Regions from separate parts of the Streptomyces sp. NPDC053673 genome, predicted to be linked through region 1. Evidence: riboswitches for the same ligand, from Rfam matches in the RefSeq annotation. Region 1 holds a riboswitch; each other region holds the start of a gene.
The links. Region 1 has a riboswitch for cobalamin ahead of ACZ6ZQ_RS21910 (cobalamin biosynthesis protein). Riboswitches for the same ligand answer to the same signal wherever they lie in the genome.

Region 1 (7,055 bases):
CACGGTGCCGCGCGTGCCGGGCACGACGACCAGGTCGGCGTCGGCGAGTTCCTCGGCGCGGTCCACGAAGCGCACGACCACGCCCGGCTCGGCAGCCAGTGCGTCCACATCGGTGAAGTTGGACATCAGCGGTACGGCGCAGACCGCGACGCGCAGCACGTCCTCGCCGACCGGCGGGGCGACGACGGACTCGCGTACCGCACCCCGCAGGGAACTGTGCTTATGAGAAACGTGCAGGCCGTCCTCCTCGTCGATGCCGAGCCCGTGCGCGTAGGGCAGCACACCGTACGTCCGCCGCCCGGTGAGCCCGTGCAGCATCTCCAGACCCGGCTCCAGGAGCGTGACGTCACCGCGGAACTTGTTCACCAGATAGCCGGCGATCAGCTCCTGGTCCTCAGGAGCGAGCAGCGCCGTCGTACCGAAGAACTGCGCGAACACCCCGCCCCGGTCGATGTCCCCGACCACCACCACGGGGAAGCCCGCAGCCCGGGCGATGCCCATGTTCACGATGTCCGTGCGCCGCAGATTGATCTCGGCCGGGCTGCCGGCCCCCTCGCAGATCACGGCGTCATACGTGCCCCGCAGCTCCTCCAGGCACTCCATGACGGGCCCGAACAGCGCCTGCTGCCGCCCGCCGTGCAGCATTTTCCCGGGAGACACAGCACCTGATCGCGGCTGCGCCGCGGGCCCGGACCCCCCGAAGAACCCGCGCGCACTCATCTCGCCCACCGGCTTGCCCATCAGCACGACCTGGCTGGACCGGTCGCTGCCCGGCTTGAGCAGCACGGGGTTCATCAGCGCGGAGGGCTCCACCCGAGCCGCCTGCGCCTGCATGGCCTGCGCACGGCCGATCTCCGCGCCCTCGCGCGTCACGAACGAATTGAGGGACATGTTCTGTCCCTTGAAGGGCGCGACCTTCACGCCCTGGCGCACCAGCCACCGGCAGATCCCCGCCGTGACGACGCTCTTGCCCGCGTCCGACGTCGTCCCGGCGACCAGCAGTCCACCGCCACTCATCTACGCCTCCCCCTGACAGCCCCGTATACGAGCCGCGCGCCCGCGCACGCCGCGAGTGCCAGCACCCCCACGCGACGCGACAGCCGCACCGCACGTTCGATGTCCGCGACTTCGACGGCCCGGCCGTCCCCGTTGAGCACGGGCCGGTGCTCGACCCGCCCCCCGTAGGACAGCGTCCCGCCGAGCCTCACTCCGAGCGCCCCCGCGAACGACGCCTCCACCGGGCCGGCGTTGGGGCTCGGATGCTTCGCGGCATCCTCGCGCCAGGCCCGTACCGCACCCCGGGGATTCCCGCCGGCGACCGTCGCCATTGCCGCCGTCAGCCGGGCGCCCGGCCAGCCCGCGACGTCGTCGAGCCGCGCCGACGCCCAGCCGTACCGCCGGTAGCGGGACGACTTGTGGCCCACCATCGCGTCCAGGGTGTTCACGGCACGGAAGCCCACGAGCCCCGGCACCCCGCCGAGCGCCCCCCACACCAGGGCGCCGACGACCGCGTCGGAGGTGTTCTCGGCGACGGACTCGACGACCGCCCGGGCGATCCCCGGTCCGTCCAGCGACTGCGGGTCACGCCCGCACAGATGGGGCAGCCGCTCCCGGGCGACCTCGATGTCCCCGGCCGCCAGCGCCCCGCCGATCGCCCGGGCCTCCCGCCCCAGCGACGTGCCGCCGACCACGGCCCAGGTGGCGGCCGCGGTCAGCGCGATCGATGCCGTACGGGAACGGCGCACGGAAGCAGCGGCCAGCGCGCCCGCGACGACGGCGCCCCCGGCGCAGACAGCGGTGTGCACCGCGCCCCACCCTCGGTGGTCGCGCCACAGCGCCCGCTCGACGGCAGCGGCGGCCCGGCCGAACGCGGCGACCGGATGCCCACGGCGCGGATCGCCGAGGAGCAGGTCGCCGGCGAGTCCGGCAGCGACACCGCATGCAAAGGTCCGCTCTGCACGCATGTTCGTCCTCACTCAGGGTCCGCGCCCTGGCTCGACGTGACCGGCGGGAGAGAGTTCCTGGCTTCGGGCAGCGTCCCGTTGAACGGGGACGCACCCGTGACAGTGGCGGGACCGCGCCGGATTCGCACCGGCTTCCTCTTCTGCCGCCGTAAATGGCTCCGGAAGTCCACCACGGGCCGAGAACACCCGTCAACTCGCCCTTGACCTGCGACGGGACAGTGTGCGGAGTCCCACACGGAGCCGCACGGAGTCCCGCTCGCGGGCGCGCGGAGTCCCACACGCCGGCGCACGACCTAGTGGTCCGTCCCCTCGGCCGCGGCGATCACGGCGTCGAGCCGGTCCCGGGTGCTGACCAGTTCGCCGATCCGGTCGCCGATCCGGTCGCGTTCGGCCTTCAGCAGGGCAAGGGACTCCGGTGTGCTGACTCCCGTGTTGATACAGGGAAGGAGCCCCCGGATCGTCCTGCTGGACAGCCCCGCGGCATACAGCTGCTGGATCAGGATGACGCGCTCGATCGCGGTCTCCGGGTACCGGCGCTGTCCACTGGGGCTGCGTTCCGACGCGAGCAGTTGCTGCTCCTCGTAGTAGCGCAGGGCGCGCACGCTCACGGCCGTCCTGGTGGCGAGCTCGCCGATACGCACATTGCCTCCCGATGCCTCACCGGTGGTCCGGACCCCATCGGTGATCCGGACCACAGGACTTGCCTCTGACGTCAACGTCAGGTTTTAGCGTAGCTCACGACCGACCAGCACGTCCTGCAGAGCAAAGGGAATGACTGTGACCAGCCTGTTCGAGAGCTACCAGCTAGGAAACCTCCGGCTGCCCAACCGCGTCGTGATGGCCCCGATGACCCGGGCTCGCGCCTCACAGAACGGCATACCCGCCGCGTCGTCGGCGACCTACTACGCCCAGCGCGCCACCGCCGGCCTGATCGTCAGTGAAGGGGTGCAGCCGAGCCTGCAGGGGCAGTCGAACCCCAACACCCCCGGGTTGCACAGTGATGAGCAGGTCGCGGCGTGGCGGCCGGTGACCGACGCGGTGCACGCCAATGGCGGAAGGATCTTCGCCCAGCTCATGCACTCCGGCCGGGTCGCGCATCCCGAGACCGTCGGCCACCACCCCGTCGCACCCTCCGCGATCGCGCTGAAGGGCGAACTGTTCACCGGCCCCAAGGGACTTCTGCCCGCCCCCGTCCCTCGGGCCCTGTCGACCGGCGAGGTCAAGCGCGAGGTGCAGGTGTTCGCCGACGCGGCGCGCCGGGCGATCGACGCCGGTTTCGACGGCGTCGAGCTGCACGGGGCGAACGGCTATCTGATCCAGCAGTTCCTGTCCTCCAACGCCAACCGCCGCACCGACGCCTACGGCGGCTCCATCACCGGACGCATCCGCTTCGCCGTCGAGGCGGCGGAGGCGGCGGCCGACGCCATCGGCGCCGACCGTGTGGGCATCCGTCTCTCCCCGGGGGGCCAGGTCTGGGACATGGTCGAGGACGACGTGCCGCAGCTGTACGGGGCCCTGTTGGAGGCGCTCGCCCCGATCGGTCTCGCCTACGTCCATACCCTGGTCGCAGCCGAGGACGACGTGCTCGTCGGGCTGCGCAAGGCGTGGCCCGGCGCGTTCATCGTCAACCCGGGCGGGCAGATCGGCCCGAAGCCGACCGACAGGGCGCTCGGCGAGCGCTGGCTCGCCCTCGGAGCGGACCTGATCAGCTACGGCCGCGCCTACCTCGCCAACCCGGACCTGGTGGAGCGGCTCCGTCTCGGACTCCCGCTGCGCGAGAGCGACCAGGAGACGTGGTACCGGGGCGGCGACACCGGCTACCTCGACTACTCCAGTTATCAGCACTGACCTGCGTCGCGGCAGTGGCCGTGGGGCCTGACCTTCCGCGCCGCAAAAACCTTCGTCCGGTCCTCTGCCCCGGTGATGGGGCACGGACCGGACGAAGTGGTCTGCCGGATCAGGCGACGATCAGAAAGATCCCGTACGCGACCGCCGCCGCGCACAGCGCGAAGCAGGCGTAGGCACCCGTGCGGGCCAGGACCGCGGAGCCTCCCTGCGCGGAGGCGGCTTCCTGCTTGGAGAGACCCACGACGCCCAGGGTGAACAAGCCCACCAGGGCGACGGTGACGACGAGGCTCACGCCGAAGACGGAGCCGAGAGCTGCCCAGTCGATCTTCATGCTTTCGTTTCCTCCTTACGCCGCGGCGGTGGGGGCGGGGGCGGGCTCACCGGCGGGGGCGGCCGGGGCGGGGATGGTGACCTTCAGGTCGTCCAGCGCCGTGGCGCCTGCCTGCTCGGCGTCGGCGGCCTCGTCGTCGGTGACGTTCGTGTGGTCGACCGGCTTGCGGCGCGAGAGCGACCAGATCACAGCGGAGCTCGCAACCAGCAGCACGCCGACGGCGATGACGCCCCAGGTGCCCTGACTGGTCAGGAACTCGGCCGCGGCACCGACCAGACCAGCGGCCGGCAGGGTCAGGCCCCAGGCGACGAACATCCGGGTGGCGGTGGACCAGCGGACCACGCCGCCCTTGCGGCCGAGGCCCGCGCCCATCACGGCCCCGGAGCAGGACTGGGTGGTGGAGAGCGAGAAGCCGAGGTTCGAGGAGGCCAGGATGACCGTCGCGGCGCTGGTCTGGGCGGCGAAGCCCTGCTGCGGCCGGAGGTCGGTCAGGCCCTTGCCCATGGTGCGGATGATGCGCCAGCCGCCCAGGTACGTACCGAGCGCGATCGCCATGCCGGCGGAGACGATGACCCACATCGGGGGGTTCGAGCCGGGGGCGAGGACGCCGCCGGTGACCAGCGCCAGCGTGATGACACCCATGGTCTTCTGCGCGTCATTGGTGCCGTGGGCGAGGGAGACCAGGCCGGCGGAGGCGATCTGGCCGGCGCGGTAGCCCTTGGAGGTGGCCTTGTCGTCGGCCCTGCTGCCGATCTTGTACGTCAGCTTCGTCGCGAGCAGCGCGGCGAGACCGGCGACGATCGGCGCGGCGACGGCCGGGATCAGCACCTTGGTGACGATGGTGCCGCCGTTCACCGCCGAGAAGCCGGCGGACATCACGGCGGCGCCGATGAGACCGCCGAACAGCGCGTGGGAGGAGCTCGACGGCAGGCCGAGCAGCCAGGTGAAGAGGTTCCACAGGATCGCGCCCACGAGCGCCGCGAAGATCACCTCCGTGCGGATGCCGCTCTCGTTGATGATCCCGCCGGAGATCGTCTTCGCGACCTCGACGGACAGGAAGGCGCCGACGAGATTGAGTACGGCGGACATGGCCACCGCCGTCTTTGGTCTGAGTGCACCGGTCGAGATGGTCGTCGCCATCGCGTTGGCTGTGTCGTGGAAACCGTTCGTGAAATCGAACACGAGAGCGGTGATGATCACGATCCCGAGGAGAAGCGTGATGTTTTCCATTTACCCAGGCTTCTATTGGACGTCAGTGGCGCGCTGAACGTAGGCAACCTGGATGAACGGAAGGTTAACTGAGGCGGGCTTCGCAGTGTCCGAGGCGAGTTTCTGCCACTCCGCTTGTGAAGTGGAGCGACGGGAGCGAAGCGGGGCGGGCAGCGGGAAACCCGGCAGAACCGGTGCCAGTACGGCCGCGGGGGACATTTTGCTGCCGCGCGGCGAAGCCCCCTCGGTGTGCGGCGGATCCGTTGAAGAGATCCTGGTCACCCGGCAGGCTTCCGCCGCCGTTGTCGTACTGCCGGATCGTCCAGTACGACCAGCCCGCCGGCAGCGGGCCGCCTCGCCCGAGGACCGGTCCGGCAGGGCGGCCTGACAGGATCACCCCATGACACAGCAGGGGCAGGAAGCGATCTCGCAGGCGTGGGCGGAGCTCGTGGCCACCGCCCGCAGAACCGCCGCCGACGGACTCGTCGTCGGGACCTCGGGCAACGTCTCCGTACGGGTCGCGACCGACGCGGGCGACATCGTCCTGGTCACGCCGAGCGGAGTGCCGTACGACCGGCTCGCCGCCGAGGACGCCGTCGGGGTCGGACTCGACGGGCGGCAGATCCTCGGGGACCTCACGCCCACCAGTGAGCTGCCGCTGCACCTCGCGGTCTACCGCGGCACGGACGCTGTCGCCGTCGTGCACACCCACGCCGTGCACGCCACCGCCGTCTCCACCCTGGTCGGCGAGGTGCCGCTGATCCACTACATGGCCGCGACCCTCGGCGGCCCCGTCCGAGTCGCTCCGTACGCCCTGTACGGAACGGAAGAGTTGGCCGAGAACGTGCTCCGGGCGCTCGAGGACCGCACGGGATGTCTCCTCCAGAACCACGGGACCATCACTTACGGAAACTCACTCGACCAGGCCTACGACCGGACCGCCCAGCTGGAGTGGATGTGCCGGCTCTGGCTCGCCGCCGGCTCGCTGCCCGGCCGGGAACCCTCCCTGCTCTCCCGCTCCCAGCTCCAGGACGTGGCGGAGAAGCTCCGCGGCTACGGCCAGTCGCGCTGACGTCGGCCCCCTGCGGCATCACCCGTGCCGTACCCGCCCACTGGCAGCCCGGCGAAGACGTACCGACACTGGAACGGTGCGCCCGGCTACAGCGACGGCAGCGGCCGTCACCACCCTGATCGGTCTCGGCGCGGCCGCCTTCGCGGCCGGCCGGTACGCCAGCGACGCCGCGCTCAAGGCGTCCCCGGGACGGCCCCTGCCCGGTGAGCCCCGGCTCACGGTGCACGCCACCGGACCCGGCCGGATAACCCTCACCCGCAGCCTCGTCTCCCTGCGGCCCGGTACCTACGGACTCACCGCCCCCGATCTGCACGCGGTCGTGGGCCCCGTCCTCGACAATGTGCCGCACGCCGCGGACACCGTCGTCCGCCGGCTGGAGCGGGTCGAGCACGGCAGCCTCGACACCGGCACCAAGGTGCGGTTCACCCCGCAGGTCCACACTGGCAACCCGGCCGATGCCCTGGGGATCGACCACGAGGACGTGGAGATCGCTGGCGAACTGGGCTCCCTGCCCGCCTGGCTCGTACCCGGGCCCCGCTCCACCTGGATCATCGCGGTGCACGGCCTCGGCGCCACCCGGGAACACGCCATGAACCTCATGCCGTTCCTCACCGAGCGGCGCTTCCCCGTG
Region 2 (7,055 bases), on a different contig from region 1:
AAACGCGCTGTCCTCGTGAGCGCGGCCGGTGTGTCCGTCCGCAGGCGTCGTCGGGCGGGCTGGAGACGTGCCGTCTTCAGGCGTCGCCGGACGGGCGAGGAACGTGTCGTCCTCCGGCGTCGCCGGACGGGCCGGAAACGCGCTGTCCTCGTGAGCGCGGCCGGTGTGTCCGTCCGCAGGCGTCGTCGGGCGGGCTGGAGACGCGCCGTCGTCGTGGACGCGGCCGGTGAGTCCGTCCTCAACCGCCGGACGGGCTTGACGTGTGCGGTCGGTACCGGCGCGGCGGCCGGGGTTCGGCGGGGTCATCCGCGGCGGCGGCGGGACTGCCAGAACGCCGCCACGCCCAGCGCGAGGACCGCGGCGACGCCCGCGAGGAGGCCGAGCGAGGGGCCGCTGCCGGTCGCCTTGGACGCCTCGGCAGGCGCGGAGGCGGACCCCGGGGAGGACTGCGAGGAGGACTGCGGGGACGCTGTCGTCGACGGGGCGTCGCCCGACACCTGTTCGCCGCAGCCCGTCCTCGGGTAGCCGGAGATCGCGCACAGCAGCGCATCCGTGTTGTAGCGCAGGGGCTCGGCCACCGCGGCGAGGGCTTCCGCGCTGGTGGCGTCGGGACGGACCTGCGCACAGCCGGTGCGGGGGGCGGGCGGCGTCTCGCCCCCCGGCGCGTCGGCGGGGGTGCCGAAGTCGACGACCACGCCGACGCGTTTGGTGCCGGCCTTCGCGGGGGTACCCGCGCACAGCTCGGCGAAGCCGGGCGCGGTCCGGGGCTCGGCCGAGTCCTGGGAGTCCGCGCTGACGGAGAAGCGGAAGCCGTCCACCGTGCCATCGGCCGGCCGGGCCGTGGCCGGGCCCTGGGTGGCGTACGCCCAGGCCCCGCCGTCGGACTGCCAGAACGACCAGTACCGGTAGCCCGCCGCCTGCGCAGACCCCGCGCCGCCCAACACGGTGAGCGCGACGCCGAGGGAGAGGACGAGCGCGGTCAGTCGTGCAGGCACGACCGCGCCCACCCCTGCGCGTATCCCGTACCACCGCGCACCGCGGGCGCGGGTGCGGGGGCGAGTGCGGTCGGTCGCCCCCGGCATCACTGCTGCTGGTTCTTCCGGCGACCGCTGATCAGAAAGCCGATGCCCGCGCCGGCCGCGACACCCGCGCCGACGATCCACCAGATACCGGCGCTGTCGCCGCCCTTGTCCGTCTCGTCGTCGGAGTCGCCCTCGCGCGGCTGGGGCGTGGCAGTGTCCGTGGCTGTGGGCGCGGGGCCGGTCGCGTTCAGCTGCTCGACCAGGTCGGCACCGCCGAAGTCGCGCGGGTCGGCACCGGACGCGTGCGCGGCGAGGATGAGCTGCGCGTACGCGGCAGGTCCGGCGTCCTTCGCCCAGGCGGCGGAGTTCTTCTCCAGCCAGGCCACCGCACCGGCCGCCTTGTCACTGTGCCCGGCGGCGGACAGGGCGAGCACCGCGTCCGCGGTGTTGCCGAAGTCCGGCAGCGGGGCCGGGTCGGTCGCGCCGGGCAGCGGCGGCGAGTCCAGGTGCCCGGTCTTCGCCAGCGCCTTCGTGAGGTACGCGGCGCCGTTGCGTGCGGCCTGCTCCGGAGTCGCCCTGGCCGGGGTGGCGCACTTCGGCTCACCGTCCGGCCTCGGGCCGCCGACGATCATGCCGCGGCCCAGTCCGCCGAGCACCGCCGCCGCCGTGGCGTCGCCGTTCGCGAGCAGCTTGCCCGCCTTGTCCGGCTGGTACGCGAACGCCCCGCCGCCCGTCGCGTCGGCACACGGGATCGCGAAGGAGACGAGTGCGTCGTAGGGGGTCCTGCCGTCCTTCGACTTCACGTCGCCCGGCTTGGCCTGCGCAGCGGCGAAGGCGCCGATCACGATCGACGTGGAGTTGGCGTCGGACGGCATGCCCGGGTTGTAGCTCCAGCCGCCGTCGGCGTTCTGCACGGACTTCAGCCACTCGAGGCCCTTGTTGACGGCGTCCTGGTGCCCGCCGAGGGCGCGCAGGGACTGCACCGCGGCCGCCGTTGCGTTGGTGTCCAGCATCGTCTTCGCGTCGCACGGCTTGCTGACATCCGCGCGGTACGAGGCGAAGCCGCCGTTCGCGCACTGCTGCCCGGTCAGCCAGTCGACGGACTTCGCGGCGGGCACGGTCCGCATGACGTCCTGCGCGAGCAGCGCCAGCGACTGCCGCCAGACACCGTCGTACGTCGGGTCCTTCGTGCCGTACAGCCCGGCCGGGATCGTGGGCGAGGGAGAAGGGGTGGGCGCGGCCGTCGCGGCCGGGGCACCGGCCACGCAGAGCACGGCGGAAGCGGCGGCGAGTGCTGCTGCGCTGCGGCGAACGGTCATGGCGGACTGTGCCTCTCCTGTCGGGAGCCGGGCACAGGCACGCTGAGGCACCAGGCTCCGGCGCCGTATACCTCGACGGTGCCGGCCACCGGGCGGTCCCGATGGCGCGAGCCGGTCACTCCGGTACGAGGCATTCCGACTCACCGCCTGCGACGGCGGCTCACGGTTGCGGGTCAGTGCCGGATTTGCACCGGCTTCCCCCCGTACGGTGTGATGACGACTCGCACACTCTACCGGTCCGTATTCCGGGCCCCCGGGACGGTCGGCGCCATGGGCGGGCGGGCTAGCGGCCGGGCGCACGGCCGGGCGTGCGGTCTGTCCCGGTGGTCCGGGTCGCGGTTCGGGGTCGCGGTCTGCCCCGCGGTCCGGGCCCGTCGACATGGTGTCGCGGTCCGGGGCGGTCGACATGGGTCGTCGACGCAATGACCGCCATGACGTGCACGCTGACGGGCCCGCGCGGAAGCGCCCGCCGGAATGCCGCCACCCGGGCCGACGGGGACGGGCGTCAGCGAGCCACCACGTACGCCACCGGATCACTGCCCGCCACCGCCTCCGCCCGCCCCAGCTTCACCAGGCGGCGCACATGGGCCTCCGCCTCCGAGACCGCGATGTTCCGTGAGCCGTAGGGGATCTGCTCCCAGGGGCGGTTCCACTCCATACGCTCGGCAAGCTGCCACGGAGTGAGCGGCGCGGCGAGGAGTTCCAGCAGTCCGCCGAGCCGCTCCTCGTGGTGGGCCAGCAGCTCACGGACTCGTGCGGGGGCGTTGGTGAAGGCGTGCTGGTGCGCCGGGAGGACCTCGGCGACGCCGAGGCGGCCCACACGCTCCAGGGAGTCGAGGTAGTCGCCGAGCGGGTCGGTGACGGTGGAGTCGCCGGGGTCTTCGTAGAGGCCGATGTGCGGGGTGATCCCCGGCAGCAGGTGGTCGCCGGAGAAGAGCCGTCCGACGCCGGGGAGGTTCGCCGGATGCTCCTCCTCCAGGTGCAGACAGACGTGCCCGGGGGTGTGGCCGGGCGTCCATATCGCGCGCAGCCGACGGCCGGCCAGGTCGACCAGCTCCCCGGGAACGATCTCCCGGTCGGGCAGGGCGGCCCGGAGCCCGGGCAGGGTGCGAGTCCGGCCTTCGGCGCGCGCCGCGCGCAGCGGGGCGAGATGCTCCTCGGGGGCGCCGACGGCGGCGAGCTTGTCGGCCAGGTAGTCGAGCCAGGCGCCGGGCTGTGCCTCCCGGGTGCGGCGTACGACGGCGGTGTCGGCCGCGTGCATCGCGATCCAGGCGCCGGACGCCTCGCGCACCTGACCGGACAGTCCGTGGTGGTCGGGGTGGTGGTGGGTGATGACGACGCCGTGGACGTCGGCCACCGAGGTGCCGATGGCGGACAGGCCCTCGGTGAGGGCCGTCCAGGAGGCCGGATCGTCCCAGCCGGTGTCGATGAGGACGGGGCCGCGGCCGGTGTCGAGGACATGGACCAGGGTGTGGCCGAGCGGGTTGTCCGGGATGGGGACCTGGAGGGACCAGACGCCTCCGCCGTGCTGGATCACCTGTGGCATGCGTCCTCGAATCTCCGGAGGCGGCAGGGGCATTGCTCACTATAACGAGAACTGATGGACCGTCAGAACGGTCCGGGAGAGTTTGCTGGAATCCCCGGCCCGGCTCTGGCGGAAGCTGCACGACGACAGTCTCGACGCCGATGACTGATGGGCCCATCGGCCCTCCTCCGTGGCCTGGCTTACTTGAACTGGAACTGGTATCAGTTCTGAAACAGTGTCAGAAGATCCCCAGTAGATCTCCGGCTGATCGTCCGGCAGGTCTCCGGCAGATCTCCGGCAGATCCCCGGTGTGTGGGAGGCGGACGTCATGACCGAGCTGGTCGAGCACGGAAAACTGTTCATCGGCGGGGAGTTGGTCGATCCCCTCGGCACGGACACCATCGAGGTGATCTCACCTCACACCGAGCACGTCATCGGCCGCGTCCCGCATGCGTCGCGGGCGGATGTGGACCGAGCGGTCGCCGCGGCCCGTGCCGCGTTCGACGACGGGCCCTGGCCGCGGACGACGCTCGCCGAGCGGATCGAGATCGTCGGCCGCATCAAGGACGCGATCGCCGTACGGCACGAGGAGATCGCCCGCTCGATCAGCTCGCAGAACGGCTCACCGTACTCCTGGAGCGTCCTGGCGCAGGCGCTCGGCGCGATGATGGTCTGGGATGCCGCCATCACCGTCGCCCGCGACTTCACCCACGAGGAGCAGCGCGCCGGCGTCCTCGGGCCCATCCTCGTGCGGCGCGAGCCCGTCGGGGTCGTCGCGGCCGTCGTACCGTGGAACGTCCCGCAGTTCGTCGCCGCGGCGAAGCTCGCGCCCGCGCTGCTCGCCGGCTGCACGGTCGTCCTCAAGCCGTCGCCGGAAACGCCGCTCGACGCGTACATCCTGGCCGACATCGCCCGCGAGGCCGGGCTGCCGGACGGTGTGCTGTCGATCCTCCCCGCGGGCCGTGAGGTCAGTGAGTACCTCGTCGGGCATCCGGGCGTCGACAAGGTGTCGTTCACGGGCTCGGTTGCCGCGGGCAAGCGCGTGATGGAGGTCGCCGCTCGCAATCTCACCCACGTCACGCTGGAGCTGGGTGGCAAGTCCGCGGCCGTGATCCTGCCGGACGCCGACCTCGACGCGACCGTTCAGGGCATCGTGCCGGCGGCCTGGATGAACAACGGGCAGGCCTGCGTGGCCCAGACCCGCATCCTCGTGCCGCGGTCCCGCTACGACGAGTTCGCCGACGCCTTCGCCGCGGCGGCCGGAGCGCTGGTGACCGGTGATCCGCTGGACCCGGCGACCCAGGTCGGCCCGCTCGTGGCGGAGCGGCAGCGGCAGCGGTCCCTCGACTACATCAGGATCGGCCAGGAGGAAGGCGCCAAGATCCTCACCGGCGGCGGCCGTCCGGCGGGTCTCGACCGCGGCTGGTACGTCGAGCCGACCCTCTTCGGAGGCGTCGACAACTCCATGCGCATCGCTCGCGAGGAGATCTTCGGACCGGTCATCTGTCTGCTGCCCTACGGGGAGGAGAGCGAGGCCGCGAAGATCGCCAACGACTCCGACTACGGGCTCAGCGGCAGCGTGTGGACGGCAGACGTCGAACACGGCATCGACTTCGCGCGGCGGATCAGGACGGGGACGTACAACGTCAACACGTTCAGCCTCGACATGCTCGGGCCATTCGGTGGATACAAGAACTCCGGACTTGGGCGGGAGTTCGGTCCTGAGGGCTTCGGCGCGTACCTTGAGCACAAAATGATCCATTTGCCGTCGACGTATACATCTGCCGCTGACGCGGCGGGCGGGAGCGAGATCTGATGGGTGACCGCTGGCATGTCGAGGTCGACCGGGGCGTGTGCATCGGCTCCGGGATGTGCGTGAACCACGCGCCGGACGGCTTCAAGCTGGACTCGGCCCGCCAGTCGCATCCGCAAGCCGAAGAGACCGACGCGAACGAACAGATCCTCGCCGCGGCGGAGGGCTGCCCGGTCGAGGCGATCCTGATCACGCTCCCGGACACGGGCGAGGCCGTTTTCCCGCCCGAGGACTAGTGCCCCCGCCCGGGGAAGGTCCTGTCCCCGCCCGAGGACCAGCTCTTTCCCCGGTCCGAGGATCAGCCCTTGTCCCCGCCTGAGGATCGGCCCTCTTCCCCGACCGGGAATCAGCCGTTTTCCCCGTCCGAGGATTAGCCCGTGCGAACAGCGGCGCGAGCACCCGTGCCAGACTGCTCCCATGATCGTGTGGGCAACGGGCCCGCGCGCGGCCCGGATTGGGAGACTTGTGCGCAAGGCGAGGTGGGCGGCCGCGGCTGCCGGTGTGGTGCTGCTGGCGACGGGGTGCGGCAGCGAGGGCGGTTCCGACGAGGGCAAGGGCGGCGCGGGTGCGTCCGGTTCCTCGTCCTCCGCACCGGCGGAAGCGGGCGGGAGCCTGGACGCGGCCGCGGTGACCAAGGAGGTCGCGGACGCGGCCACGGCGGCCGGGTTCACCGAGAAGCCGTCGGACGACGTTCCGGCGAACCTCAAGCAGTGCATGGTCTCGTGGCAGGCCGACGACAAGAAGGCCGCCGATCCGACGAAGTCCTACGACGCGACGGTCGCGAACCTGACGAAGGGCGGCTGGACGGAGTCGCAGAACTTCGACCAGCAGGGCTCGACCATCAAGTCGCTCGACAAGAGCGGCTGGACCCTGAAGGCGAGCCGGCACGGCAAGGCCGGGACCTTCATGATGATCTCGTTCATCGCCACGGACAAGGGCCCCGAGTGCGGGAAGCTCTTCCAGGAGGACCTGGCGAAGAACAAGGCGTCCTAGACGATCAATTCCAAGGGATGCCTGCGGAGGGTGTGGGGTGGGCGGCGGCCGAAGCCACCGCGAGACGGTCAGGCGGTGGGCTGCCGGCCCTGGTTGTCGAGGTGGCAGCGGGCGGTCAGGCGTCAGGGTCGACTTCGGGGTGCGTGAACCGCACGGGCTTGCCCAGCGACCGGGCGTAGGCGATTTCGGCTCGGGTGCTGTCTCCGATGTAGTCGCCGACTACGAGCACCTCATCAGCGAGCCGGATCTTCGCCCGGTGCAGATCGTCGAGTCGAACCTTCAGCGCCTCGGCCTCGACGGGATCGGACCAAAGTTCGTGCGGCGACTTCATGTCACAGCCCGGTTTGACGACAATCTTTCCGGCTTTGGTCTCCCGCAGATCG
Region 3 (7,055 bases), on a different contig from region 1:
GACGGCCGCGTCAGGGTCGGCGTCGAATTCACGGAAGGCCTCGGCGAGTCGGGCGGCGGTCGGGCCGTCGACGGCGTTACGGACCTCGGGGCGGCTGAGGATCACCGTGAGCACGGGGCCCTCGCGCTCGATCCGCACCGCAGGGTTCTCGCTCATCGTTCGCCTTCCCACAGGGGTCGACCGCCGCCCGGGGAGGAATCCCCGGGCCGCGAGTACCGGATGGTCCCGACGAAAGCTAGTGCCCCTCCCGGCAAGCTTTGCCCGGTCGCGGCACTAGTGGGCCCGGGCACCCCGGAGCCAGCCTCATCCGCTGTCCCGGGCAGCCGGGCACCTGGGCGGCCTCGCCGCGCCGGGTGTCGCTGCGTACGTACAGAGTTGCTGCGTGACCGCCTCGCCGAGCGGTCCCACTCCGGCGCTGGTCGGGGGTGTGCCGGGCCGGGCACGCACATCGGTGCCCGGCCCCGGCACGGAGTGGGCTCAGGATGCCGGTGCGGAGAGGTCCGTCCGGATCTCACGGGCCGCTGCGACGAGGTTGTCGAGTGACGCCCGGGTCTCCGGCCAGCCGCGGGTCTTGAGGCCGCAGTCGGGATTGACCCACAGCCGCTCCGCCGGGATGGCCTCGAGTCCCTTGCGGAGCAGGGCCCCCGCGTCGGCGGCGCCAGGGACGCGTGGCGAGTGGATGTCGTACACACCGGGGCCGACCTCGCGCGGATAGCCGGCGATGGCGAGTTCACCGGCGACCTGCATATGGGAGCGGGCGGCCTCCAGGCTGATGACATCGGCGTCGAGGTCGTCGATGGCCTGGAGGATGTCACCGAACTCGGCGTAGCACATATGGGTGTGGATCTGGGTGTCCGGGCGCACCCCGCTGGTGGTGAGGCGGAACGCCTCGGTCGCCCATGTGAGATAGCGGGCCCGGTCCGCGGCGCGCAGCGGCAGCGTCTCGCGCAGGGCGGGTTCGTCGACCTGGATGACGGAGGTTCCCGCCGCTTCGAGGTCGTCGACCTCGTCCCGCAGGGCGAGGGCGACCTGGCGTGCGGTGTCCCCGAGCGGCTGGTCGTCGCGGACGAAGGACCAGGCGAGCATGGTGACCGGGCCGGTGAGCATGCCCTTGACCGGTCGGTCGGTGAGTGACTGCGCGAAGCGGGTCCAGCGCAGGGTCATCGGTTCGGGGCGGGAGATGTCGCCGGCGAGGATCGGCGGGCGGACGCAGCGGGTGCCGTACGACTGGACCCAGCCGTGCCGGGTGGCGATGTAGCCGGTGAGCCGCTCGGCGAAGTACTGCACCATGTCGTTGCGTTCGGGCTCACCGTGCACCAGGACGTCGATTCCGGCCTTCTCCTGGAAGGAGATGACCTCGCGGATCTCGGCCTCGATGCGCTCCTCGTAGCCGGCGGTGTCGATACGCCCGGCGCGCAGATCGGCACGGGCGGTGCGCAGTTCGCCGGTCTGGGGGAACGATCCGATGGTGGTCGTCGGCAGCAGCGGCAGCGCGAGGTGGGCGCGCTGGGCGGCGGCCCGCTCCGGATACGGCTGCGCGCGGCGGCCGTCCGCGTCGGTGACAGCTGCCGCCCGGGCGCGCACCGCCGGGTCGCGGGTGATCGCCGAGCCCGCACGGGAAGCCAGATCGGCCCGGTTCGCGGCCAGCTCCGCCGCGATCGTGTCCGTGCCCTGCGCGAGACCACGGGCCAGGGTGACGATCTCGGCGGTCTTCTGGCGGGCGAAGGCGAGCCAGCGGGCGATCTGTGGATCGATGTCGTGCTCGACGGTGCTGTCCAGCGGCACATGCAGAAGCGAGCAGGAGGCGGACACATCGACCCGGTCGGCGAGACCGAGCAGGGTACCCAGGGTGGCGAGCGAGGCCGAGAGGTCGTTGATCCATACGTTGCGGCCGTCGACGACTCCGGCGACCAGGCGCTTGCCGGGCAGCCCGCCGGCCGCGGCGAGTTCGCCGAGGTTCGCGGCGGCCGGGCCGGTGAAATCGAGGGCGAGACCGTCGACGGGAGCCTTGGCCAGGACCGGCAGTGCTTCGCCGAGCCGGTCGAAGTAGGAGGCGACCAGCAGCCTGGGCCGGTCGCTGAGGCCGCCGAGGGCGCGGTAGGCGCGGGCGGCGGCGTCCAGTTCGGCGGGGGTGCGGTCCTGGACGAGGGCGGGCTCGTCCAGCTGCACCCACTCGGCCCCGGCGGCCCGCAGATCGGCGAGTACCTCGGCGTACACCGGCAGCAGCCGGTCCAGCAGTGTCAGCGGCTCGAAGCCGTCGTCGACGCCGGGAGCGGGCTTGGCCAGCAGCAGGTACGTGACCGGGCCGACGAGCACGGGGCGGGCGCGGTGGCCGAGTGCGAGCGCCTCCCTGAACTCGGCGACCTGCCTGGCCGGATCGGCGGAGAACACGGTGCCGGGGCCGAGCTCGGGGACGAGGTAGTGGTAGTTGGTGTCGAACCACTTGGTCATCTCCAGCGGCGCCGCGTCCTGGGTGCCGCGTGCCATCGCGAAATAGCCGTCCAGGGCGTCTGCCTCGACGGCGGCACGGTGGCGGGCGGGGATCGCGCCGACCATCACGCTGGTGTCCAGGACGTGGTCGTAGTACGAGAAGTCACCGGTCGGCATCTCGTGGACACCGGCCTCTGCGAGCTGCCGCCAGTGGGTGCGGCGCAGGTCCGCGGCGGTGTCCCGGAGGGCGTCCGCGGTGACGCGGCCCTTCCAGTAGCCCTCGATCGCCTTCTTCAGTTCCCGGTTCCGGCCCTGCCGGGGGTAGCCGTACACGGTGGCCCGTGCTCCCGTGGCTGCGGACTTGCTGGTCACGGAACTCTCCTTCGCGAGCGTGTCTCCGATACGACCCCGGGACGGGTCGAGGGCGCGAAGGAACGGCGACCGGGCGGCCGGGTGTTGCCCGTTCCGCCTGGTGTGTGCGCCGACCCGCCCTCGAGGTCACCGGGATCTCCGCACGCGTACGTCGCGGGCGGGCAACGGGCAGGTCTTCGGACTCGCGGGCACGTCTGCCGGTTTCCCGGCGGACATCTACTGGCCGTCGCTTCCCAGACCCGGCCGGGCCCAGTGCGTATGACGGCGGTCGTTCCCGCTCACCGCTGCGGGGCAGTCCCGGATTCCCACCGGGTTCCCTCTTACGACGCTCCTGTCCGGCTGACAGGGCGTACCAGCTGCACGGTCAGCGTAGGGGGTACGTGGGTGCGCGGACATCACTGTTCACATTCCGGAAGGTGATGCGCGGGTGCGGGTGGCCTGCATGCAGCAGACCGGCCGTCTTGCCGGCGGCCCCGGCCCAGGGGTTGACCGGGGCCGCCGGGGGGCAGCCAAGGGGAGAGGCTGCCCTAACAGAACACCGTGGGGCCGACGAGGAGGAGTGTCGTCCGCAGTGCCACCTGAAGTAAATATATTTACTGCCAAGTAAGCAAGGGCATGAAAAAATTCATGCACCTCTGGGTGTGAAAGTCCCTTCCGCAAGACCGCCGCCCGGCCCCGCCGGCGTCAGTCCTCCAGGAAGAAATCGTGCTGCTCAGCGGCCTGCTCGTACTGCTCGAGACGCATCTGCGTACGCTCGGGATCGGCATCGGCCATGGCCTGGAGGATGGCCGCCGACAGCACCCCCGGCGCCGCGTACGAGTCGAAGACCAGACGTGATCCGGTGGCGGCCGTGAACGCGACATCGGCCTCGTCGACCAGTGGCCCCATCGTCAGGTCCGTGATCAGTGCGGTGCGCAGGCCCGCACTGCGTGCGGCCCGCATCGCCGCCAGCGTCTCCTTGGCGTGCCGCGGCATCGCGAACGCCAGCACCCACGTGCCGCCCGCCTCCCGGGACTGCAGCAGCGCGTCGTAGGCCACGCTCCCCCCGCGCGAGACCAGACGCACGTCCGGATGGATCCGCCTCGCCCCGTACGCGAAGTACTCCGCGAGCGACGAGGAGATCCGCAGGCCGAGAACCGTCAGCGGGACCGACCGGGCGAGCTCCCGGCCGACGTCGAGCACCTTGCCCGTGTCGGCGAACACACGGCGCAGGCCCTCCAGACTGCCGATCTCGGCGTCGACGGCCGCCTGCAGTTCGTTGCGGCGGTCCTCCCCCGTGTCCACCGACCCGGCGACCGCGCTCAGCGCGATGGGCTGCAGCGCCTCCCGCAGCGCCGGGAATCCGCTGAACCCCACCGACGACGCGAACCGCGTCACCGACGGCTGGCTCACCCCCACCCGGTCCGCGAGATCCGTGATCGACAAGAAGGCGGCCTCGGTGAGGTGGTCGATGATGTACTGCGCGATCCGCCGCTGCCCGGGAGACAGCCGATGCCCGCCGAACAGAGCACGGACCCTCTCCACAGGCGTCGGCTCCGCATCGGGAGACTGCCTTCCCGGCGTGATCGCAGACGCCTGCGCGCGCGCCTGCTGATCTGATGGCACGGTGTGCCTCCTTCGCATCCCACTTGGGTTCAACATAGCTCACGCACCGTGGTCGCCCACGGGAACCGTCGGCCACTGTCCGGCTGGTGGGACAGCCCCGTACGCGGCTGCCGACTGCGGCGGCCGTGCGGCGAGTTCGGGGACGGCTGAGCGGAACAACCGGCAGTCGTGCGGGAAGGCCCCGACCCGGTCGGCACTTGCCGGGGCCGGAGCCTTCCCTGAGGCGGGACGCGCGCTCAGCGCATGGGACCGATGTCCGGGCCGCCGCGCGCGGAGGCCCGAGTGCGGCGGAGGCCGCCGACGCGGCGCTCGGCCACGGCCGCCATGGCCAGACCGAGCAGCAGCGCCACGACGCCGACGATGACGTTGCTGACGATGCTGCGGGCCGTCGCGACGTTACCGGCGACGACCCAGGGGGAGATGATCGTCCAGGCTCCGATGGCTATGGCGCACCAGGCCTGGGAGTGGGTCCGCTCGTAGGCCGAGCCGAACCCGCCCATGCACAGGGCATAGGCGACACCGGTGATCAGGTTGCACACGGCCAGCGTGGTGAGGCCGTTGAACCCGGCGATCCACGGAGAAGCCGCCAGGTACAGGCCCGTGAGGAGGGCCAGCGTCTCTATCGCCTGCGCGCGAGGCGTCGCGGTCGCCCGTTCGAAACGTGCGCGCATCTCGGCCAGGTCGGGGTGCTGCTCGATGCTTGGGTGGGTGGTCATGGCGGGCCGCCTCCTTCGGAAGCGTGAAATCGGCCCTTCACCTGCAATGAAACGCTTTTTGCGCTGTTCCGGTCAACGCGGCCGGGACAACTCGTGGGGACGGATACGGACCGTGTCCGGGCGGCTGCGGCACGGTCATACGACGGTGACGGGAGCGATCAGTTCATCGGCCGACTCCGGCGGAACGGGGGTCGCCTGAGTGCTGATCAGGTCCCCCTGGGACAGAGCTCCGGTGCCGGAGAGGTCGATGTGGACCCGCAGTCCGTAGGAGGCGCCGGGATCGAGGTCCGGCACCCTGACGGCGAAGGGCACGCGGCCCCCCGGAGTCAGCTCGACGTCCGTCTGGACCTGTGCCCCGACCACCGTGGAAGGAGCGTCGGCCGGCGAGACGTCCCGGACCTCGACGAGGACCCGGGCCGCCAGGGCCCTCGGGGTGTCGGCGGGGAGGGCCACGAAGCCCGCGACGGTGTCCGTCATGCCGGCCTGCCCGCCGGCATCGGTGCCGGGGCCCGCTCCGGGGCGCGACCCGGTTCGCGCTCCGGGTCGCGCTCGTCGAGTCGCGCCAGGAGCGCGGCCGCTGCCGTTCGACGAGGCGGCCGTGCCGGCGGCGGCCTTCTTCCGGGGGAAGCCGTCTTGCGGGCGGGTGCCGTCCCGCCGTCGGGGCTCGTCCTGCGGGCCGCGGTCTTTCGGCCGGTGGTCCTGCGGGTGGTGGCCTCGGCGGCAGCGGTCTTCTTCGTGCGGCGGGTGGGCTCCGACGGACCGGCGTTCATGCGTCTCCTCAGGCAGGGGATGGAACGTGCTCGGACGGGGACTTCGTCGCCTCCATGCGTTCCATCCCCTGCCGCTCGGCCAGTACGCCCATCCGGGTCGTTGCCGGGCCGGGGCCGTCGCGGCGCTCAGGCGTCGGGTGCGGCGTACACGCGCTCTCCCCCGACGTAGGTCAGCGCGACCTTGGCCTCCGCGATGGCCTCGGGCGGCCCCGCGCACGGGTCGCGGTCCAGGACGATCAGGTCGGCGAGGGTGCCGGTCCGGACGCTGCCGGTGTCGTCGAGGTGGTTCACGTACGCCGAGCCCGCGGTGTAGGCCGTGAGTGCGGTGGTCAGGGCGATGCGCTCGTCGGGCAGGAACACCGGGCCCCGCTCCCCCGGCAGGACGCGGTTGACCGCGACATGGATGCCCTCGATCGGGTCCGGGCTGCTGACCGGCCAGTCGCTGCCCGCGGCGAGGGTCGCGCCCGCGCGCAGCAGAGCGCCGAACGGGTACTGCCATGCCGCCCGTTCGGGTCCGAGGAAGGGGATGGTGAGGTCGTCCATCTGCGGTTCGTGTGCGGCCCACAGCGGCTGCATGGTGGCCGTGGCGCCGAGCTGCCGGAAGCGGGGGACGTCGTCGGGGTGGACGATCTGCAGATGGGCCAGGTGCGGGCGGGAGTCGGTCGGGCCGTTGGCGGCACGGGCGGCCTCGACGGCGTCCAGGGCGTCGCGTACGGCCCGGTCGCCGAGGGCGTGGAAGTGGACCTGGAAGCCGAGCGCGTCCAACTCGGTGACGTACGAGCCCAGTTGTGCCGGGTCGACGAAGCTGGTGCCGCGGTTGGCGGTGGCGCAGCCGCAGCGGTCGAGATAGGGGTCGAGCAGGGCGGCGGTGCCGTTCTCGGCGACTCCGTCCAGCATGATCTTGACGGTGCCGGCGCGGAACCGGCCGTGGGTCAGCGCGGCCCGGCGTTCGACGAGCTCCGGGATCTGTTCCGCCCCACGCTCGCGGTCCCACCACAGCGCACCGACGACGCGGGCGGTGAGCAGCCCGTCCCGGGCGGCCGTCACGTAGGCGCCGGACGGGTCGTCCATGCCGAGGAAGTCGCCGATGAGCGCGTCCTGCCAGGCGGTGATGCCGAGGGAGTGCAGATACCGCTGGGCGTGCAGGAGGGCGGCGAGCCGG
Region 4 (7,055 bases), on a different contig from region 1:
GTGGCGGTCGTCGGGACGGTCGTCGGGAGGGGCGTGGCCCGTGCCACCGCGACAGCGTCGGCCAGCCCCCGGTCTGTCGGTACGTCGGTCGGCCCGCCGACCGGTACGCCGGCGCCGAGCACGGTCACCCGGTACGTGCCGTCCGCCGTGGCCAGGACGTCCACGTACTCCCCGTGCGGATGTCCGCACCGCCGCTCGCAGCCGGACCAGTACACGGGCAGGCCGCCCCGGCCGGGTGCCGCGTCGGTCCGCACGTCGGCCAGCGACTTGGCGCATCCGGGCCGGCCGGTGCAGGCGCCGACGCCGTACCAGGGGGAGTCGGCGCCGGTGATCAGCCCGGCCTCGCCGAGCTGCGCGAGCCGCGCCTCGGCCGCCGCGCGGTCGGCGAACCCGGGCACGACGACTCCGCGCCACGGCGTGAGCCGTACCTCGTCCGCGGGCGCGGGGAGCAGCGCGCGGACCTGCGCGACGGTGAGCCGTCCGAGCGGGGCGGCGACGGAGAGGGCCCAGCCGCCGGGCCCTTCTACGACCCCGGGCACGGGTTCCGCCTCACGGCCGAAGGCCGTACGGGGGTCCGGGGGCTTGCTCCCCACGTGGCGGAGCCGCACATCGACACAGCCGGGAAGGGGCGGAGCGGGGAAAGCTTCCGCGGCGACGCCCGCCCGTTCCAGATGCGCCCCCACGGCAATGTCCTGCCCACCGGGCAGCTCCCGCACCCGCCACGCCCCCGTGCCCGCCGCGACCGCCGCCGCGAGGAAGGCTTCCGCGGCGGCGAGGGCCGCGCGCGGGGCATCGGCAGCGCGGATGCGAAACGCCTGGTCCCCGACGCGTACGAGCGCCGAGCCGCCCGTCTCTGCGAGCAAGGTCACATCCGCACCGAGGCCCGCCACGTCCCCGCGCCCGTCGTCCAGGGCGAACAGGAACCGCCCGGACAGCCCGGCCGCCCCGTCGCTCGCGCACAGCAGCACGTCCAGTTCGCGCGCCCACAACTGGACGTCGCCGTAACCGAGTCCGTCGAGTCCGGCGAGCGGTGAGGCCAGCACGTTGCGTACCCGCTCGTGCGTGTCCGAGGGCAACAGTCCGGCCTCCCGGAGCACTCCCGCGAGCTGCGCCCCGCACCCCTCGCCGAGGCCGCGCAGTTCCGCGTTCCCACGGGAGGTGATGCTCAGCGCCCCGTCACCGAGCCGCTCCGCAGCATCGGCCAGGGCTTCGACCTGACGAGGCGTCAAGACGCCTGCGGGCAACCGGAGTCGGGCCAGCTGCCCGTCGTCCGCCGCGTGCAGCCGCAGCGCGCCCGGGCATGCGTCTCCCCGGTCCCGAATGCGGGGTTCGTCCCGGTCCGGGGGTGTTGGCGGTGTGGGCGGCATGGCGGCGAGCATACCTACGTCATTCCAGGTGGCCGCCCTGTCGGCAAGGGCCAGCCTCTACTATGCAGAAAGGCAAGGGGTCCCAGGGCCCTGGGGAGGAAGCCCGGTGAGAATCCGGCGCGGTCCCGCCACTGTGAGCCGGGCCCTCGGGACCCGGCGAGTCAGGAACTCCCGCCGTCCTACGACCACCCGGGGCGCGGACACCCCGAGGAAGGCCTGCGCACGCGATGACGCACGCGACGATCCTGCTGCTGTCGACTTCTGACACCGACCTGCTCAGCGCCCGCGCGGCCGACGGCAACGACGGCCCGGTGGCGTACCGCTTGGCCAATCCCTCCCGGCTCCCGCTCGACGAGCTGCCGGCGCTCCTCGACGGCACCGACCTCGTCGTCGTACGGCTCCTCGGCGGTATCCGCGCCTGGCAGGAGGGTCTGGACCAGCTGCTGGCCCAGGACCGGCCCGTGGTCGTCCTCACCGGCGAACAGGCCCCCGACGCCCAGCTGATGGAGGCCTCCACCGTCCCGGTCGGGATCGCCGCCGAGGCGCACGCCTACCTCGCGCACGGCGGTCCGGACAATCTGGAGCAGCTCGCCCGTTTCCTGTCGGACACGGTCCTGCTCACCGGTCATGGCTTCGAGCCCCCGGCCCCGGCGCCGACCTGGGGCCACCTGGACCGTGAGGCGAAGAGCACCACCGGCCCCACCGGCCCCACCATCGCCGTGCTCTACTACCGCGCCCACCACATGAGCGGGAACACCGCCTTCGTCGGTGCCCTCTGCGACGCCGTCGAGGACGCGGGCGGCCGGGCCCTCCCCCTCTACGTGGCATCGCTGCGCGCCCCCGAGCCGGAGCTCCTCGAACAGCTCCGCGGCGCCGACGCCATCGTCACGACCGTCCTCGCCGCCGGCGGCACCAGGCCCGCCGAGGCACAGGCCGGCGGTGACGACGAGTCCTGGGACGCGGGCGCGCTCGCCGCGCTCGACGTGCCCGTCCTGCAGGCGCTGTGCCTGACCGGGTCGCGCAGCAGCTGGGAGGAGAACGACGAGGGCCTGTCCCCGTTGGACGCCGCCAGCCAGGTCGCGGTCCCGGAGTTCGACGGCCGCCTCATCACCGTCCCGTTCTCCTTCAAGGAGATCGACGAGGACGGCCTCCCGGCCTATGTCCCCGACCCCGAGCGCGCCGCCCGCGTCGCCGGGATCGCCGTACGCCACGCCCGTCTGCGCCACATCCCGAACGCCGAGAAGCGGCTCGCCCTCGTCCTGTCCGCGTACCCGACGAAGCACTCCCGCATCGGCAACGCCGTCGGCCTCGACACCCCCGCCTCCGCGGTCTCGCTGCTGCGCCGGCTCCGGGCGGAGGGCTACGACTTCGGTACGGAGGAGATCCCCGGCCTCGCGTCCGGCGACGGCGACGAGCTGATCTACGCGCTCATCGAGGCGGGCGGCCACGACCAGGACTGGCTCACCGAGGAGCAGCTCGCCCGCAATCCGGTCCGTATCCCGGCCGCCGACTACAAGCGCTGGTACGCGACCCTGCCGCAGGAACTGCGCGAGCACGTCGAGGAGCACTGGGGCCCGGCGCCCGGCGAGATGTTCCTGGACCGCTCCCGCAATCCCGAGGGCGACATCGTGCTGGCCGCCCTGCGCCGCGGCAATCTCCTCGTCGTCATCCAGCCGCCGCGCGGCTTCGGCGAGAACCCGATCGCGATCTACCACGACCCCGATCTGCCGCCCTCGCACCACTACCTCGCCGCCTACCGCTGGATCGCGGCCCGGCAGGACGACGGCGGTTTCGGCGCCGACGCGATGATCCACCTCGGCAAGCACGGCAACCTGGAGTGGCTGCCCGGCAAGAACGCGGGCCTGTCCGCCGCCTGTGCCCCCGACGCGGCGCTCGGCGACCTGCCGCTCGTCTACCCGTTCCTGGTCAACGACCCGGGTGAGGGCACCCAGGCCAAGCGCCGCGTGCACGCCACCCTCATCGACCATCTCGTCCCGCCGATGACCCGCGCCGACTCCTACGGCGACATCGCGCGCCTGGAGCAGCTGCTCGACGAGTACGCGCAGATCTCGTCGATGGACCCGGCGAAGCTCCCTGCCATCCGCGCCCAGATCTGGACCCTGATCCAGGCCGCGAAGCTCGACCACGACCTGGGGCTGGACGACCGGCCCGACGACGACGGCTTCGACGACTTCCTGCTCCACGTCGACGGCTGGCTCTGCGAGGTCAAGGACGCCCAGATCCGCGACGGTCTGCATGTGCTCGGCGGTGCGCCGACCGGACCCGAGCGCGTCAATCTCGTTCTGTCCATCCTCCGCGCCCGGCAGATCTGGGGCGGTACGACCGCCCTGCCCGGACTGCGTGAAGCCCTCGGCCTCGACGAGTCCGCCGCCACCCGCACCACCGCCGACGAGGCGGAGGCCGCGGCCCGCGCGCTGGTCGAGGCGATGGAGGAGGCCGACTGGGACCCGGCCGCCGTCGCCTCCGTGACCTCCGCGTCGGGGGGGTATGGACAGGCCGTCGCCGACATCCTCGACTTCGCCGCCCGTCAGGTCGTCCCGCGCCTCGCCGCCACCACCGACGAGCTCGACCACGCCGTCCACGCGCTGAACGGCGGCTTCGTCCCGGCAGGACCGTCCGGTTCGCCGCTGCGCGGCCTCGTCAACGTCCTGCCGACCGGCCGCAACTTCTACTCGGTCGACCCCAAGGCCGTGCCGTCCCGACTCGCCTGGGAGACCGGCCAGGCTCTCGCCGAGTCGCTGCTCACGCGCTACCGCACCGACAACGGCGAGTGGCCCACCTCCGTCGGCCTGTCCCTGTGGGGTACGAGCGCGATGCGCACCGCCGGCGACGATGTCGCCGAGGCCCTCGCGCTGCTCGGCATCCGCCCCGTCTGGGACGAGGCGTCCCGCCGCGTCACCGGCCTGGAGCCCGTCCCGGCCGAGGAACTGGGCCGCCCGCGCATCGACGTCACTCTGCGTATCTCCGGCTTCTTCCGGGACGCGTTCCCGCACGTCATCGGCCTGCTGGACGACGCCGTACGGCTCGCCGCCTCGCTCGACGAGCCCGCCGACGTCAACTACGTACGGGCGCACGCCCAGGCGGACCTGGCCGAGCACGGCGACGAACGCCGCGCCACCACCCGTATCTTCGGCTCCCGTCCGGGCACGTACGGCGCCGGTCTGCTCCAGCTGATCGACTCCCGCGACTGGCGCACCGATGCCGACCTCGCCGAGGTGTACACGGTGTGGGGCGGGTACGCGTACGGCCGCGGCCTCGAAGGCCGCCCCGCCCGTGACGAGATGGAGACGGCGTACAAGCGGATCGCGGTCGCCGCGAAGAACACCGACACCCGCGAGCACGACATCGCCGACTCCGACGACTACTTCCAGTACCACGGCGGCATGGTCGCCACCGTCCGTGCGCTCCGCGGCACCGCCCCCGAGGCCTACATCGGCGACTCGACCCGCCCCGAGACGGTCCGCACCCGCACCCTCGTCGAGGAGACCTCCCGGGTCTTCCGCGCCCGCGTCGTCAACCCCAAGTGGATCGAGGCGATGCGCCGCCACGGTTACAAGGGGGCCTTCGAACTCGCCGCGACCGTGGACTACTTGTTCGGCTACGACGCCACGACCGGTGTGGTCGCCGACTGGATGTACGACAAGCTCACCGAGGCCTACGTCCTGGACCCGGAGAACCGCGAATTCCTTCAGCAGGCGAACCCCTGGGCCCTGCACGGCATCGCGGAGCGCCTGCTGGAGGCGGAGTCCCGCGGCATGTGGGAGAAGCCCGATCCGGCGGTCATCGCGGCGCTGCGCGAGGTCCTCCTGGAGACGGAGGGCGACCTGGAGGGTGGCGACGACTGAGGCAACTGCCTTTCGCCCCACGGGAATCGGCAGGACGGCCCGCGCCTTGATCGCCCGGACAGGACCTAGTGCCGCTCCCGGCAAGCTTTGCCCTGTCGCGGCACTAGCGTGCCGGGCATGGACGACGACGTGACGGCGGCGCGCCCGCGCGCCGCCGGGACTCCGGTGGCGCAGCGGCCGGGGGAATTCGCTCGACGTAAGACTTCCGTCACCACGTGAGGTGGTCCACAGGGACCTTTGGCCCGCTTCAATGGGCCTCATGAACATTTCAGTGCTACGGAAGCCCGTGATCGTGATCGGCCTCGCGGTCGTCGCGGTGGTGGTCGCGGCCGGGCTGTACTGGTTCCAGCCGTGGAAGCTGTGGGTGGACGAGACCGTACGCGAGGATCTTCCCGCGGCGGTGGCCCCGTCCGCGCCCGGCGAGCCGTCCGCCCCCACCGCGCCCAGGACCCTCGCCACGGGGACGTTCATCAGTCATGAGCACGCCACCAAGGGCACGGTCAGGATCGTCGAGCTCGCCGACGGCTCCCGCGTCCTGCGGCTGGAGGGCCTGGACACCAGCAGCGGCCCGGACCTCCGGGTCTGGCTGACCGACGCGCCCGTGAAGGAGGGCGCGGCGGGCTGGCGGGTCTTCGACGACGGCGCGCACGTCAGCCTCGGCAAGCTCAAGGGCAACAAGGGCGACCAGAACTACGCACTGCCGGCCGACGTCGATCTGAGCAAGTACTCCAGCGTCAGCATCTGGTGCGACCGCTTCGACGTCTCGTTCGGCGCGGCGGAGCTCTCGAAGGCGGCCGCGTAGCCTGAGAGGACGATGAACATTTTCACCACGTCATGGGGCGACCTCGGGCTCACCCGCTTCCCCGAGGACCCCCGTGACCAGCTCAGGGCCTGGGACGCGTCCGACGAGTACCTGCTGCGCCACCTCGCGGGCGAGACGGGCCCCGAGGACGACGTGAGGCCCGCGGACCTGTCCGGCACCGTCGTCGTCCTGGGCGACCGCTGGGGCGCCCTGGTCACCGCGCTCGCCGCGCACCGGCCCGTACAGATCACCGACTCGTATCTGACCCAGCAGGCGACCCGCGCCAACCTCGCCCGCAACCGCCCCGGTGAGGCGGCGGGCGTCCGGCTGCTGTCGACCCGGGACACGCCCCCGGACCGTATCGACGTCCTGCTGGTCCGGGTCCCCAAGAGCCTCGCGCTGCTGGAGGACCAGCTGCAGCGGCTCGCCCCGCACGTCCACCGCGGCACCCTCGTCGTCGGTACGGGCATGGTGACGGAGATCCACACCTCCACGCTGAAGCTGTTCGAGCGGATCATCGGCCCGACCCGGACCTCGCTGGCCGCGAAGAAGGCCCGGCTGATCTTCTCCGTCCCGGACCCGGCCCGTACGGAGTCCGGATCCAGTGCGGGGGAGTCCTGGCCGCGCGGCTACGACCTGCCTACGGACATCGGGGTGATGTCGGGGCGGCCCGTCACCAACCACGCGGGCATCTTCTGCGCCGAGCGCCTCGACATCGGCACCCGCTTCTTCCTGCAGCATCTGCCGCGCAGCCGCGGCAGAGTCCGCGTCGTGGACCTGGGCTGCGGAAACGGTGTGGTCGGTACGGCCATGGCGGTCGCGAATCCCGAGGCGGAGGTGCTGTTCACGGACGAGTCGTTCCAGGCGGTCGCCTCGGCCGAGGAGACGTTCGGGGCGAACGCGGGACCGGGCGGCCGGGCCGAGTTCCTGGTCGGCGACGCGCTGTCGGGCGTGGAGCGCGAGTCGGTCGACCTGGTGCTGAACAATCCGCCGTTCCATACCCACCGCGCCCTGACCGAC

Region 2: another riboswitch for cobalamin. It lies ahead of ACZ6ZQ_RS23515 (prenyltransferase/squalene oxidase repeat-containing protein); the one in region 1 lies ahead of ACZ6ZQ_RS21910 (cobalamin biosynthesis protein).
Region 3: another riboswitch for cobalamin. It lies ahead of metE (5-methyltetrahydropteroyltriglutamate--homocysteine S-methyltransferase); the one in region 1 lies ahead of ACZ6ZQ_RS21910 (cobalamin biosynthesis protein).
Region 4: another riboswitch for cobalamin. It lies ahead of cobN (cobaltochelatase subunit CobN); the one in region 1 lies ahead of ACZ6ZQ_RS21910 (cobalamin biosynthesis protein).

What each region holds. Positions count from the first base shown of each region.
Region 1 is NZ_JBVJKN010000015.1:70,513-77,567, reverse strand. It holds gene ACZ6ZQ_RS21915 (cobyric acid synthase) at 1-1,017, opposite strand, end outside; gene ACZ6ZQ_RS21910 (cobalamin biosynthesis protein) at 1,014-1,964, opposite strand; cobalamin riboswitch at 1,996-2,150, opposite strand; gene ACZ6ZQ_RS21905 (MerR family transcriptional regulator) at 2,258-2,605, opposite strand; gene ACZ6ZQ_RS21900 (alkene reductase) at 2,742-3,812, shown strand; gene ACZ6ZQ_RS21895 (hypothetical protein) at 3,922-4,143, opposite strand; gene ACZ6ZQ_RS21890 (inorganic phosphate transporter) at 4,159-5,373, opposite strand; partial or broken gene ACZ6ZQ_RS21885 (hydrolase) at 5,585-5,704, opposite strand; gene ACZ6ZQ_RS21880 (class II aldolase/adducin family protein) at 5,753-6,424, shown strand; gene ACZ6ZQ_RS21875 (alpha/beta hydrolase) at 6,501-7,055, shown strand, end outside.
Region 2 is NZ_JBVJKN010000017.1:43,837-50,891, forward strand. It holds gene ACZ6ZQ_RS23510 (SCO2322 family protein) at 303-995, opposite strand; gene ACZ6ZQ_RS23515 (prenyltransferase/squalene oxidase repeat-containing protein) at 1,082-2,341, opposite strand; cobalamin riboswitch at 2,434-2,581, opposite strand; gene ACZ6ZQ_RS23520 (MBL fold metallo-hydrolase) at 2,847-3,887, opposite strand; gene ACZ6ZQ_RS23525 (aldehyde dehydrogenase) at 4,195-5,682, shown strand; gene ACZ6ZQ_RS23530 (ferredoxin) at 5,682-5,915, shown strand; gene ACZ6ZQ_RS23535 (hypothetical protein) at 6,145-6,672, shown strand; gene ACZ6ZQ_RS23540 (hypothetical protein) at 6,788-7,055, opposite strand, start outside.
Region 3 is NZ_JBVJKN010000012.1:99,148-106,202, reverse strand. It holds gene ACZ6ZQ_RS19150 (crotonase/enoyl-CoA hydratase family protein) at 1-156, opposite strand, end outside; gene metE (5-methyltetrahydropteroyltriglutamate--homocysteine S-methyltransferase) at 478-2,802, opposite strand; cobalamin riboswitch at 2,953-3,174, opposite strand; gene ACZ6ZQ_RS19140 (MurR/RpiR family transcriptional regulator) at 3,487-4,407, opposite strand; gene ACZ6ZQ_RS19135 (SPW repeat protein) at 4,644-5,123, opposite strand; gene ACZ6ZQ_RS19130 (YbaY family lipoprotein) at 5,259-5,600, opposite strand; gene ACZ6ZQ_RS19125 (hypothetical protein) at 5,597-5,893, opposite strand; gene ACZ6ZQ_RS19120 (amidohydrolase) at 6,020-7,055, opposite strand, start outside.
Region 4 is NZ_JBVJKN010000058.1:16,691-23,745, reverse strand. It holds gene ACZ6ZQ_RS37355 (cobalamin biosynthesis protein CobG) at 1-1,379, opposite strand, end outside; cobalamin riboswitch at 1,424-1,557, shown strand; gene cobN (cobaltochelatase subunit CobN) at 1,595-5,233, shown strand; gene ACZ6ZQ_RS37345 (DM13 domain-containing protein) at 5,493-6,035, shown strand; gene ACZ6ZQ_RS37340 (methyltransferase) at 6,048-7,055, shown strand, end outside.